Regions from separate parts of the Geobacillus sp. E263 genome, predicted to be linked through region 1. Evidence: riboswitches for the same ligand, from Rfam matches in the RefSeq annotation. Region 1 holds a riboswitch; each other region holds the start of a gene.
The links. A riboswitch is a leader RNA that binds a small molecule or an ion and turns the genes downstream of it on or off. The one in region 1 is predicted to bind S-adenosylmethionine.

Region 1 (3,276 bases):
GCAATATCCCGTCCAGCGACAATGACTTTCCCTTTGGTCGGTTTTTCCAATCCGTTAAGGAGACGGATTAATGAACTTTTTCCCGCCCCGCTATATCCGATGATTCCGAAAATTTCGCCTTCTTTAATTTGCAAAGAGACATTATCCACTGCTGTTACAGATCCATTGGCCGCTTCATATATTTTTGTCACGTTTTCTAATGTAATCATGCACATTTCCACCTTCCCTCATGTAAAAGACGGCTCGCCGCAAAAAGAAAGCCTTTCTGCTCAAGAGAACAGAAAGGCAATGATTACCGTTCTGTCTCTTATCTCTCAAAGCAGACGCTTTGTGTGAATTGGCACCATTTCAGCGAGTACGCTGACGGTTGCCGGGCTTCATTGGGCACATCCCTCCACCTCTCTTGATAAGAGCACAAAAAACACTTTATTCAATTAAAATCTCTCAATAATTACGAATGTGATTTTATCACTATATGTCGAATAGTGTCAATAGAAATGTTATATCATTATGGAAAATGGCATGATTATCATTTCTTGTGATTATGAGACGGAAACATCAGATGTAATTCCGGTAGCAGCCGCAATTGCCTGTTCTAAATCTTCGATTAAGTCATCGATATTTTCGATGCCGACAGATAGACGAACTAAATCTTCTGTCACTCCAGATGATTTTAGTTCTTCTTCGTTTAGCTGTTGATGTGTGGTGCTTGCAGGATGGATAATTAAACTTTTCGCGTCGCCAACGTTGGCAACATGCGACCATAATTTTACACTGTTGATCAATTTCGCTCCTGCCTCTCTGCCGCCTTTTACGCCAAATACAACGATGGAACCCGCTCCTTTTGGCAAATATTTTTTCGCTAGTTCTTTTGCTGGATGACTGCCATGTTCTGGATAAAGCACCCACTCTATTGCTGGATGACGATCTAAATACTCGACGATTTTTCTTGTATTCGCAATATGTTCTTTCATACGTACATGCAATGTTTCAAGACCAAGCTGAATTTGAAAGGCATTAAATGGGCTAATCGCTGGACCTAAATCGCGAAGCAGCTGCACGCGAGCTTTGACAATGTATGCAGCAGGTCCAAACGCCTCAGCATACACAAGGTTGTGATAGCTTGGATCAGGAGTAATAAATCCTGGAAACTTCGGCGAATTCCAGTCAAAATTACCACCATCAACAATGATGCCGCCTAAGGTCGTCCCATTCCCAACAAGCCATTTTGTGGCGGAATGGATCACGATATTCGCCCCATGTTCAATTGGTCTGCACAAATAAGGAGTGGCGAATGTGTTGTCGATAATGAGCGGAATTCCCGCTTCACGAGCGATTTGCGCCACCGCCTCAATATCTAATATGTGCAAACTAGGGTTGCCAATCGTTTCGGCGAAAATTGCTTTCGTTTTTGGTGTAATCGCTGCTCGGAAATTTTCCGGATTAGACGGATCGACAAAGTGGGTTTTAATTCCGTATTTCGGCAATGTATTGACGAACAAATTATATGTACCGCCATATAACGTAGATGCCGATACAATTTCATCCCCAGCTCCGGCGATATTCAAAATGGCCAGTGTAATGGCGGCCATTCCGCTAGCGAGAGCAAGACTGCCCACTCCACCTTCCAGCTGTGCCACCCTTTCTTCCAATACGGTAACCGTCGGATTGTGGATGCGTGTATAAATATATCCTTCTTCTTTTAGACCAAAAAGGTTCGCGGCATGATCCGTATTGGCAAATAAATAGGCGTTCGATTGATAAATAGGAACCGCACGCGCTCCAGTGGCAGGATCAGGCTTTAATCCGCCATGAATGGCTACTGTTTCGAAACGGTATTGTTTTTCACTCATTGAAACTCTCTCCCCCTTTACCTTTTATAATAAAACCCCTCTTCTTCTAAGAAGAGAGGGGGATGCACTCTTCTTATCTCTCAGAGCAATTCGCTCTGCTGGAATTAGCACCGTGTTGAAACAACCGGTTGCCGGGCTTCATTGGGCCAGTCCCTCCACCTCTCTTGATAAGAATGATATATACCATTTTTTCTGAATAATACTATTATTCCTCCTAATTGTCAATTCATTTTTTTATAAAAATTAAAAATAAAGAAATATGGTATTTAGCAAACATAGCGATACGGTTTTGACAAATGTAACAGAGACTCCAGAAGCAACATATGACGGAAACTTCCAGAAATGTGCACTTCTCGAAGCCGAATTTGTTGTTGTAATTTTAACCTTCCATTTATCAATGATTCCAGCGCCTCTTTCGATCCTCGAATGGTCACTAGCCGACGTTCATCTATCTTTTCCTTTTGACCGATTTTATATTTAGAAATCGCAACAACCGCTGTTTCTGTTTCACATTCAAACTGAACGTATAACTCTTCTTCTGGTAAAATCGGTGATAAATGATTTAATTTTTGAATTCGTTCTGTAAGCTGTCCTACTAATTCACACATATCCATTTTATACCCGCCTCCCCCATTATCCTGTCACTTCATTCATTTCCATAAAAAACAAGGAGAATCCTTTATAAAAATCTCGACAAATCGTCTGGAAAATAGGCAATATTCTCATCATTTCCCAAGAAATATGTCAAACGAAGTCAAATCACCGTTTATTTTAGTTCTTGCGCTGTCACCTTTAAGGGGAGGAGAGAATGAACAACATCTGTTCATTTTTCTAATTCTGAGGCAACATTTCCTTTATTGTTTCGTATAAATACGGTACAGAATGAAACGCGTATAATTTTTTTACAATATTGCCGCGATCAAATAAAAGAAGGCATGGAACGCTTTCAATTTTCCATGCAACCGCACGCTCTGGCATATAATTAATATCGGTCTTGTAAAATGGAATATGCGGAAATAGTTCCTCGACAACCTGGAGCATCCGCTCCGCAAGCTGGCAAGTGCCGCACATCGGTGTATATACATAAAGACAAGCCATATCTTTTTTATGAATAATGTCATCTATTTCTGGTAACTCTACTTTTTTCATTGCTACTTTCACCTTTTTAATAAATAATCGTAATGGACATCAAAGTTCGCGCGTAATAATACTTGGGCAATATGCCAATTCGGCGCTGCAGCCACTTCACGGTACATTCGGTCAATATATATATGTTCCGCTTCAGGAAATTCACGGCGAAACTGTTTTCGTAATTTTTCCCCCGCTTCATCGGCATCCACTAATATATACACTTCTTTATAATAGAGCTCCTCAATCAGTTCTTCCAGTCTGGCATCACTAATCGTCCCGTTTGTACAAATAA
Region 2 (3,276 bases), 1.4 Mb from region 1:
CGCTTTCTATAGGAATTGGCAAAATCTTGTATTCGCTTCGAAGGAAATAAAGCAATACCATATTTCATAAAAACCCCTCCTTATGATAAGTAGTACTTAATTATAACAAAATTCCGAAGAGCATAGTAGTGTTTACAAAGAAAGGATATGCGCGATTGCACGCGGAACGTCAGGCTGCCAATATGTCCATGCATGACCGCCATCAAATTCGTTGTATTCATACAAAAATCCTTTTTGAATAAACGCTTCACGCGCCTTTCGATTTGGAGTGATAAAATCGCGCACATTTCCGTCCGTCGTTTTCACTGCTGTTTCGTTTGTACCTACCGAATGGTAAATTTGCAATAATGATGGTTCTGTAAATTGTAAAATTTGTTCGATGATTCCTTCATCGATATATGGCGACTGCATCGCAATTTTTCCAAATGTATGCGGATACAATAATCCTGCCATTAGTGATACAGTGCCGCCAAGGGAATCGCCGATGAGCGCGCGTCCTTTTCCGATTTGGTACGTAGGAAACGTTTGATCTAAAAACGGAACGAGCTCATGTGCTAAAAAACGCAAATAACGGCTGTTTTTCTTTCCGTTTGGATGATATTTCTCATAGCGGTCCTTAACATCGCGATATGGAATTCCGATGACAATGGTGCGGTCAATCTCGCCGTTTTCCATCAGTTGTTCAATAACGCTTTTTATTTTCCCGTACATAAAATAATCTTTCCCATCCTGAGCGATAAGAAGAGAATACTTATGAAGCGGGGAAAACGAACTTGGCAAATAGGCAAGCAGCGTTATTTCCTCATCCAGCTCATCGCTATAAATAGTGTAATCATGCATTGTCCCTTTTTGTAATGCCATGATGGATCCTCCAACAAAAACAGATTCACCTGTTATTGTACCATATTTTTGTAAAAACATGTTAACAAACACAGCAGATTATGATGAATATTTACATAAAAAAGCGCCGGGAGTTTTTCCAACGTATAAAAACAACGTGTCAATTTGAAAAATTTAAAAAATTTCTTGCAAACTTACGATAAATGAGGTACATTTTTTAGTAATCAGAAAAAATGAATAGTGAAGGATGCATTCTTATCAAGAGAAGTGGAGGGAACTGGCCCTATGAAGCTTCAGCAACCAGCCAATTTTTGGCCAGGTGCTAAATCCAGCGAATTGAATTTTTTCAATTCGGCAGATAAGAAGAAGCACTGATCGACGTATGGAAAAGTCTTCTTCTTAGAAGACTTTTTTTATTTTATAGAAGAGGGAGAGATACAGATGGAGAAAATGGAAACGTTATTGGCGCAAATCGGAAACCGCAGTGACACGGTCACAGGAACGGTCAATCCGCCCGTCTATTTTTCGACCGCGTACCGTCATGAAGGAATCGGGAAGTCTACCGGATTTGACTACATTCGTACCGGCAATCCGACGCGGAAAATCGTCGAGGAAGCGATCGCAAAGCTAGAAGGAGGAGACCAAGGCTACGCGTTCAGCTCGGGCATGGCGGCCATTCAGACGGTACTTGCGTTATTTGAAAGTGGGGATGAATTTCTCGTTTCCTCCGATTTATATGGAGGTACATATCGCTTATTTGAACGCGGCTGGCGAAAATACGGCTTGTCTTTTCATTATGTAGATTTTCGCGACATACGATTAGTAGAGAACTACATCACTGAAAAAACAAAAGCGATTTTTTTAGAAACACCGACGAACCCGTTAATGCAGGAGACAGATATTGCGGAAGTGGCAAAACTGGCGAAAAAACATGGGCTGATTCTCATTGTTGACAATACGTTTTACACGCCAGTTATTCAGCGCCCGATCGAGCAAGGAGCCGATATCGTCATCCATAGTGCGACAAAATATTTAGGCGGCCATAACGATGTGTTGGCAGGTCTCGTCGTTGCGAAGGGGGAGGAACTTTGCAAGCGGCTTGCGGAATATCAGAACGCAATTGGCGCTGTGCTTTCACCGTTTGATTCATGGCTGCTTATTCGCGGCATGAAGACGCTGGCGCTTCGGATGCGACAGCACGAAGAAAACGCGAAGCGAATCAGTGAATTTTTAGCGGCGCATGAAGATATTACTGATGTATTATACCCGGGAAGAGGCGGCATGTTATCGTTTCGTTTGCGCGAAGAAAAATGGGTCAACCGCTTTTTGCAAAGTTTACGATTAATTACATTCGCCGAAAGTTTAGGTGGAGTTGAAAGTTTTATTACGTATCCAGCAACGCAAACCCATGCCGATATTCCAGAAGAAATCCGAATCGCCAACGGTGTCTGTAACCGGCTGCTTCGTTTCTCTGTCGGCATCGAGCATGTCGAAGATTTAATTTCTGACTTATCGCAAGCGTTAAAAAGTATGAAAGAGGTGTAGGGAGATGGAACAACACGTATCTTTTCAAACGAAACTGCTCCATAATAAATGGAAAATGGATCCTCAAACGGGAGCGGTCAGTGTGCCGATTCAGCACGCTTCCACGTTCCATCAATTTGATTTTGACACATTCGGCAAATATGATTATAGCCGCTCAGGCAATCCGACGCGCGAAGCGTTGGAAGAGACGATTGCGGCGTTAGAAGGAGGGGTGCGCGGTTTCGCCTTCTCATCCGGAATGGCGGCGATTTCCACCGCTTTTCTCCTCTTGTCCAAAGGCGATCATGTGCTTGTGACGGAAGACGTTTACGGCGGTACATACCGCATGATTACCGAGGTATTGAGCCGCTTTGGCATTGAATATACGTTCGTTGATATGACGGATTTGCATGAAGTAGCTTCCCATATTCGCCCGAATACAAAAGTCATTTACGTTGAAACCCCATCGAATCCGCTTTTAAAAGTGACCGATATTCGCGGGATTGTGAAGCTAGCAAAAGCAAACGGTTGTTTAACATTTTTAGATAATACGTTTATGACTCCCGCGCTGCAACGTCCGCTTGACCTTGGCGTCGATGTCGTCCTTCATAGCGCGACGAAATTTTTATCGGGGCATAGCGACGTTGTTGCCGGGCTTGCTGTTGTCAAAGACGAGGAACTTGCCAAACAGCTGTACAAATTGCAAAACTCTTTCGGAGCGGTGCTCGGCGTCCAAGACGCATGGCTTGTGTTGCGCGGATTAAAGACGCTGCACGTCCGCCTCGAACAATCGTCGCAATCCGCGCTTGCCATCGCCCGTTATTTAGCAAACCATCCAAAAGTGGAAGAAGTGTATTATCCAGGGCTTACGTATCATCCGGGCCATGCGATTCAGCGCTACCAAGCATCAGG
Region 3 (3,276 bases), 1.3 Mb from region 1:
CCGAGAGCTTCGCGCTTTGAATCATCGTTCCCATTGCGCCGTCAATAATTAATATTTTTTTTTCGAGCTGTTGCTCAAGTGTGATGTTACCCATGGAGTACCTTCCTTTCTTGTGCGGCTTGTTCCTTTTCATGAATGTAGCGAACGAGTTCGACGGTCATTTCATAGCGCAAAAACGGCGTAATTAAGTAGATGCCGTTAAACAAGTCAAAGGCGGCGTCAATGAGCGATTTGGCAATTGCGATTCCTTCGCGCGCAGATTGCACGGGGTTGTTCGCGCATGCCGCCATGCGGGAGCGGATTTCATCAGAAAGAGTAATTCCCGGCACTTCGTGATGAAGGAAATCGGCGTTGCGCGCGCTCACTAGCGGCATAATGCCGATGTAAATCGGCGTCTCAAGATGCTTCGTCGCTTCATACACCTCTTCGATTTGCCGCTCGGAATAAAGTGGCTGGGTGATAAAATAATGGGCGCCGCATTGAATTTTTTTCTCCAGACGCTCTACAGCCTTATCTAAATGACGGACGTTCGGGTTAAAGGCCGCGGCAATCGAGAAGTTTGTTTTTTGCCCGAGCGGTTTTCCGGAATACGAAAGCCCTTCGTTAAATTGGCGAATGAGCCGGATTAAATCAAAGGAAGATAAATCATAGACGGATGTAGCACCAGGAAAATCGCCGATTTTCGATGGGTCTCCGGTAATGGCGAGCACATCGGTGATGCCGAGCGTATGCAAGCCCATCAGGTGCGACTGCAAGCCGATTAAATTGCGGTCGCGGCATGTAATATGAATAAGCGGGCGGATGCCGAGCTGCTCTTTGACGATGGAGCCGAGCGCCATGTTGCTGATTCGTGGAGTTGCCAGCGAGTTATCGGCCAATGTCAACGCATCAATGTTCGCTTCTTTCAGCGCTTTGGCGCCTTCTAAAAATTTCGCGATCCCTAATTTTTTCGGCGGATCAAGCTCGACGATCACCGAGCGCCGCTTACGTACGATATCCTGCAGCGGCGGGGCGGCATTTGGTTCGTTTGTTTGGATAGAAATCGGAACATGACGTTGTTTAACGACTTTTTCTGTAATCGGTGTCCGATCGGTTAAGGCGTTTGCTATCGCTTCGATATGTTTCGGCGTCGTGCCGCAGCACCCGCCAATCAGGCGCACGCCTTGCTCACGGAAGGCAAGCGCTGTTTCTTTAAAATAATCGGTGTTTGTTTCATAGATAAGCCGTCCGTCGCGATAATCCGGCAAGCTTGCGTTCGGATACGCGGAAAGAAACGCTTTTTTCGGCAGCGGTACTTCCTCGAGTGAACGAATCATATGATATGGACCGAGACGGCAATTTAGACCGATGACATCGGCTCCCAACTGCTCCAAGCGCGCCAACGCTTCAGAAAGGGGAGTGCCGTCTTGCAAGACGCCGACTTCATGGAGGGAGACGTGCGCGATAATCGGCTTATCCGTTTCTTTGCGCGCGATCGCAAGAACCGTCTCTAATTCTTCTAAATCGTAATACGTCTCGAGCAACAAGCCGTCGACATCCTCATTTAACAGCACAAACAATTGCTCGCGAAACGTCCGCTTTACCTCTTCGATGGAAACGGCGCTTTTATTGATGCTCCGTAATCCGCCGATCGTTCCAAGCACATAGGCGTTATTTTTGGCCGCTTGTTTTGCCAGCCGTACCGCCGCCCGGTTAATCGATGGCACTTCATCTTCCAATCCGTAGCGGGCAAGTTTCACATAATTCGCGCCATATGTGTTTGTTTGAATCACTTCTGCGCCTGCAGCGATATATGCCTCATGAATATGAATGATGTCTTCCGGTTTTGATAAATTTAGTTCTTCAAAACATCGGTCGACGCCGTGCGAGTATAATAGCGTTCCCATCGCTCCATCGGCGATAAGGATGCGTTCTTTTAAGTCTTGCAAAAGCCCCACGCTCATTCCCCCGTTCTATGAAGATAGTAAAAGAAAAAAGCCTTCTATAAGAAGAAGACTTTTTATGTATCGTCTCTTCTTATCTTCCAGGCGTTTCGCCTGTCTGGATTTAGCACCTTGACTTCCGCCAGGTTGCTGAGAGTTCATCGGGCCAGTCCCTCCCCCTCTCTTGATAAGAAATTCGCTATGAAGTTATAGTCAAACGCTTCAACGATATAATTAATATATAATGTAAAGCATTTTCTGAAAATATTCAATATAATGGAATCGTTTTCAAGAAAATATTCTATCCTCAATAGAAAAAAGCATAATGCTTAAAAAGTAGTGTTGTTCACTATAGTGAACGTATATGATTGGAATCAATGACTAGGTAGTAGTGGCATTCATTCTCCCCGATATTGATGAAACGATGTTCCATATCAGCTTCGTAGTACATCGAATCTCCTTCTTCGAGGTCATATGACTGGGTTCCGAGCACGACCCTTAACTTACCTTTAGCTACAGATATATACTCTTTTACTCCTTTTTTATGCTTTGGAAAAATACCGGACTCTTGTTTTGGCGGAATCCGATTGAAAACAAACTCAATTCCTTTTGATGGAAAAGAAGGGGATAAAAGATGCCGCTCAAAGCCGCTCCGTTCGTCTTTATATACATATCGTTCATCTTTTCTAATGATAATGACTTCGCTTTGCTCATCTTCCCCTAATAATTGTGAAAGAGTCATATCTAACCCTTCAGCGATCTGGCAAGCTACTTGAATCGTTGGATTTTTTTCTCCTCTCTCGATTTGCGATAACATCGAACGGCTAACCCCGCAGCGCTCCGATAATGCCTGGAGTGAAAGAGATTTACGCTTTCTCGCTTCTCGCACGTTTTTTCCAAAATTCATGACTGTCTTTCACCTCTCATTATATATTACACTATAGTGGAAATTTTGTCTTGACTTATAGTTTTTCTGTAGAGAATAATATATATATCCACTATAGTGGATAAAAGGGGAGGGGGAATGTTCCATGCATGATGCGATTCATTTCTTATTAGCAGGGTTACCTATTTTATTCGCTCTTATTTGCTTGGTTTGGCTGAAAATGCCGGCGATGTACACCGCTGTCTATTCGTATGGATTGGCTTTCGTATTGGCTTTTTTTTCTTTTGATGCATCGGTGCAGGATTTGCTTCATTCCTCTATTCGCGGCATATTGTTGTCCGGTACGGTTATTTATGTATTAGTGTTTGGGCTGCTTTTATACAACTTGCTAAATGAAAGCGGAGCGATGAATATGATGTCCTACGGTTTATCACGCTTTTGCCGCTCAAAAGCAGAACAGGGGCTGCT

Region 2: another riboswitch for S-adenosylmethionine. It lies ahead of FNL97_RS13385 (methionine biosynthesis PLP-dependent protein); the one in region 1 lies ahead of FNL97_RS02575 (O-acetylhomoserine aminocarboxypropyltransferase/cysteine synthase family protein).
Region 3: another riboswitch for S-adenosylmethionine. It lies ahead of FNL97_RS13875 (bifunctional homocysteine S-methyltransferase/methylenetetrahydrofolate reductase); the one in region 1 lies ahead of FNL97_RS02575 (O-acetylhomoserine aminocarboxypropyltransferase/cysteine synthase family protein).

The regions. Positions count from the first base shown of each region.
Region 1 is NZ_CP041632.1:516,124-519,399, reverse strand. It holds gene FNL97_RS02580 (methionine ABC transporter ATP-binding protein) at 1-209, opposite strand, end outside; SAM riboswitch class I at 305-413, opposite strand; gene FNL97_RS02575 (O-acetylhomoserine aminocarboxypropyltransferase/cysteine synthase family protein) at 543-1,853, opposite strand; SAM riboswitch class I at 1,924-2,027, opposite strand; gene FNL97_RS02570 (SCP2 sterol-binding domain-containing protein) at 2,120-2,467, opposite strand; gene FNL97_RS02565 (thioredoxin family protein) at 2,685-3,002, opposite strand; gene FNL97_RS02560 (toprim domain-containing protein) at 3,011-3,276, opposite strand, start outside.
Region 2 is NZ_CP041632.1:2,616,829-2,620,104, reverse strand. It holds gene FNL97_RS13395 (YjcG family protein) at 1-68, opposite strand, end outside; gene FNL97_RS13390 (GTNG_0744 family esterase) at 133-861, opposite strand; SAM riboswitch class I at 1,093-1,205, shown strand; gene FNL97_RS13385 (methionine biosynthesis PLP-dependent protein) at 1,282-2,385, shown strand; gene metC (cystathionine beta-lyase) at 2,390-3,276, shown strand, end outside.
Region 3 is NZ_CP041632.1:2,702,910-2,706,185, reverse strand. It holds gene metH (methionine synthase) at 1-94, opposite strand, end outside; gene FNL97_RS13875 (bifunctional homocysteine S-methyltransferase/methylenetetrahydrofolate reductase) at 87-1,937, opposite strand; SAM riboswitch class I at 2,014-2,116, opposite strand; gene FNL97_RS13870 (helix-turn-helix domain-containing protein) at 2,272-2,829, opposite strand; gene FNL97_RS13865 (L-lactate permease) at 2,954-3,276, shown strand, end outside.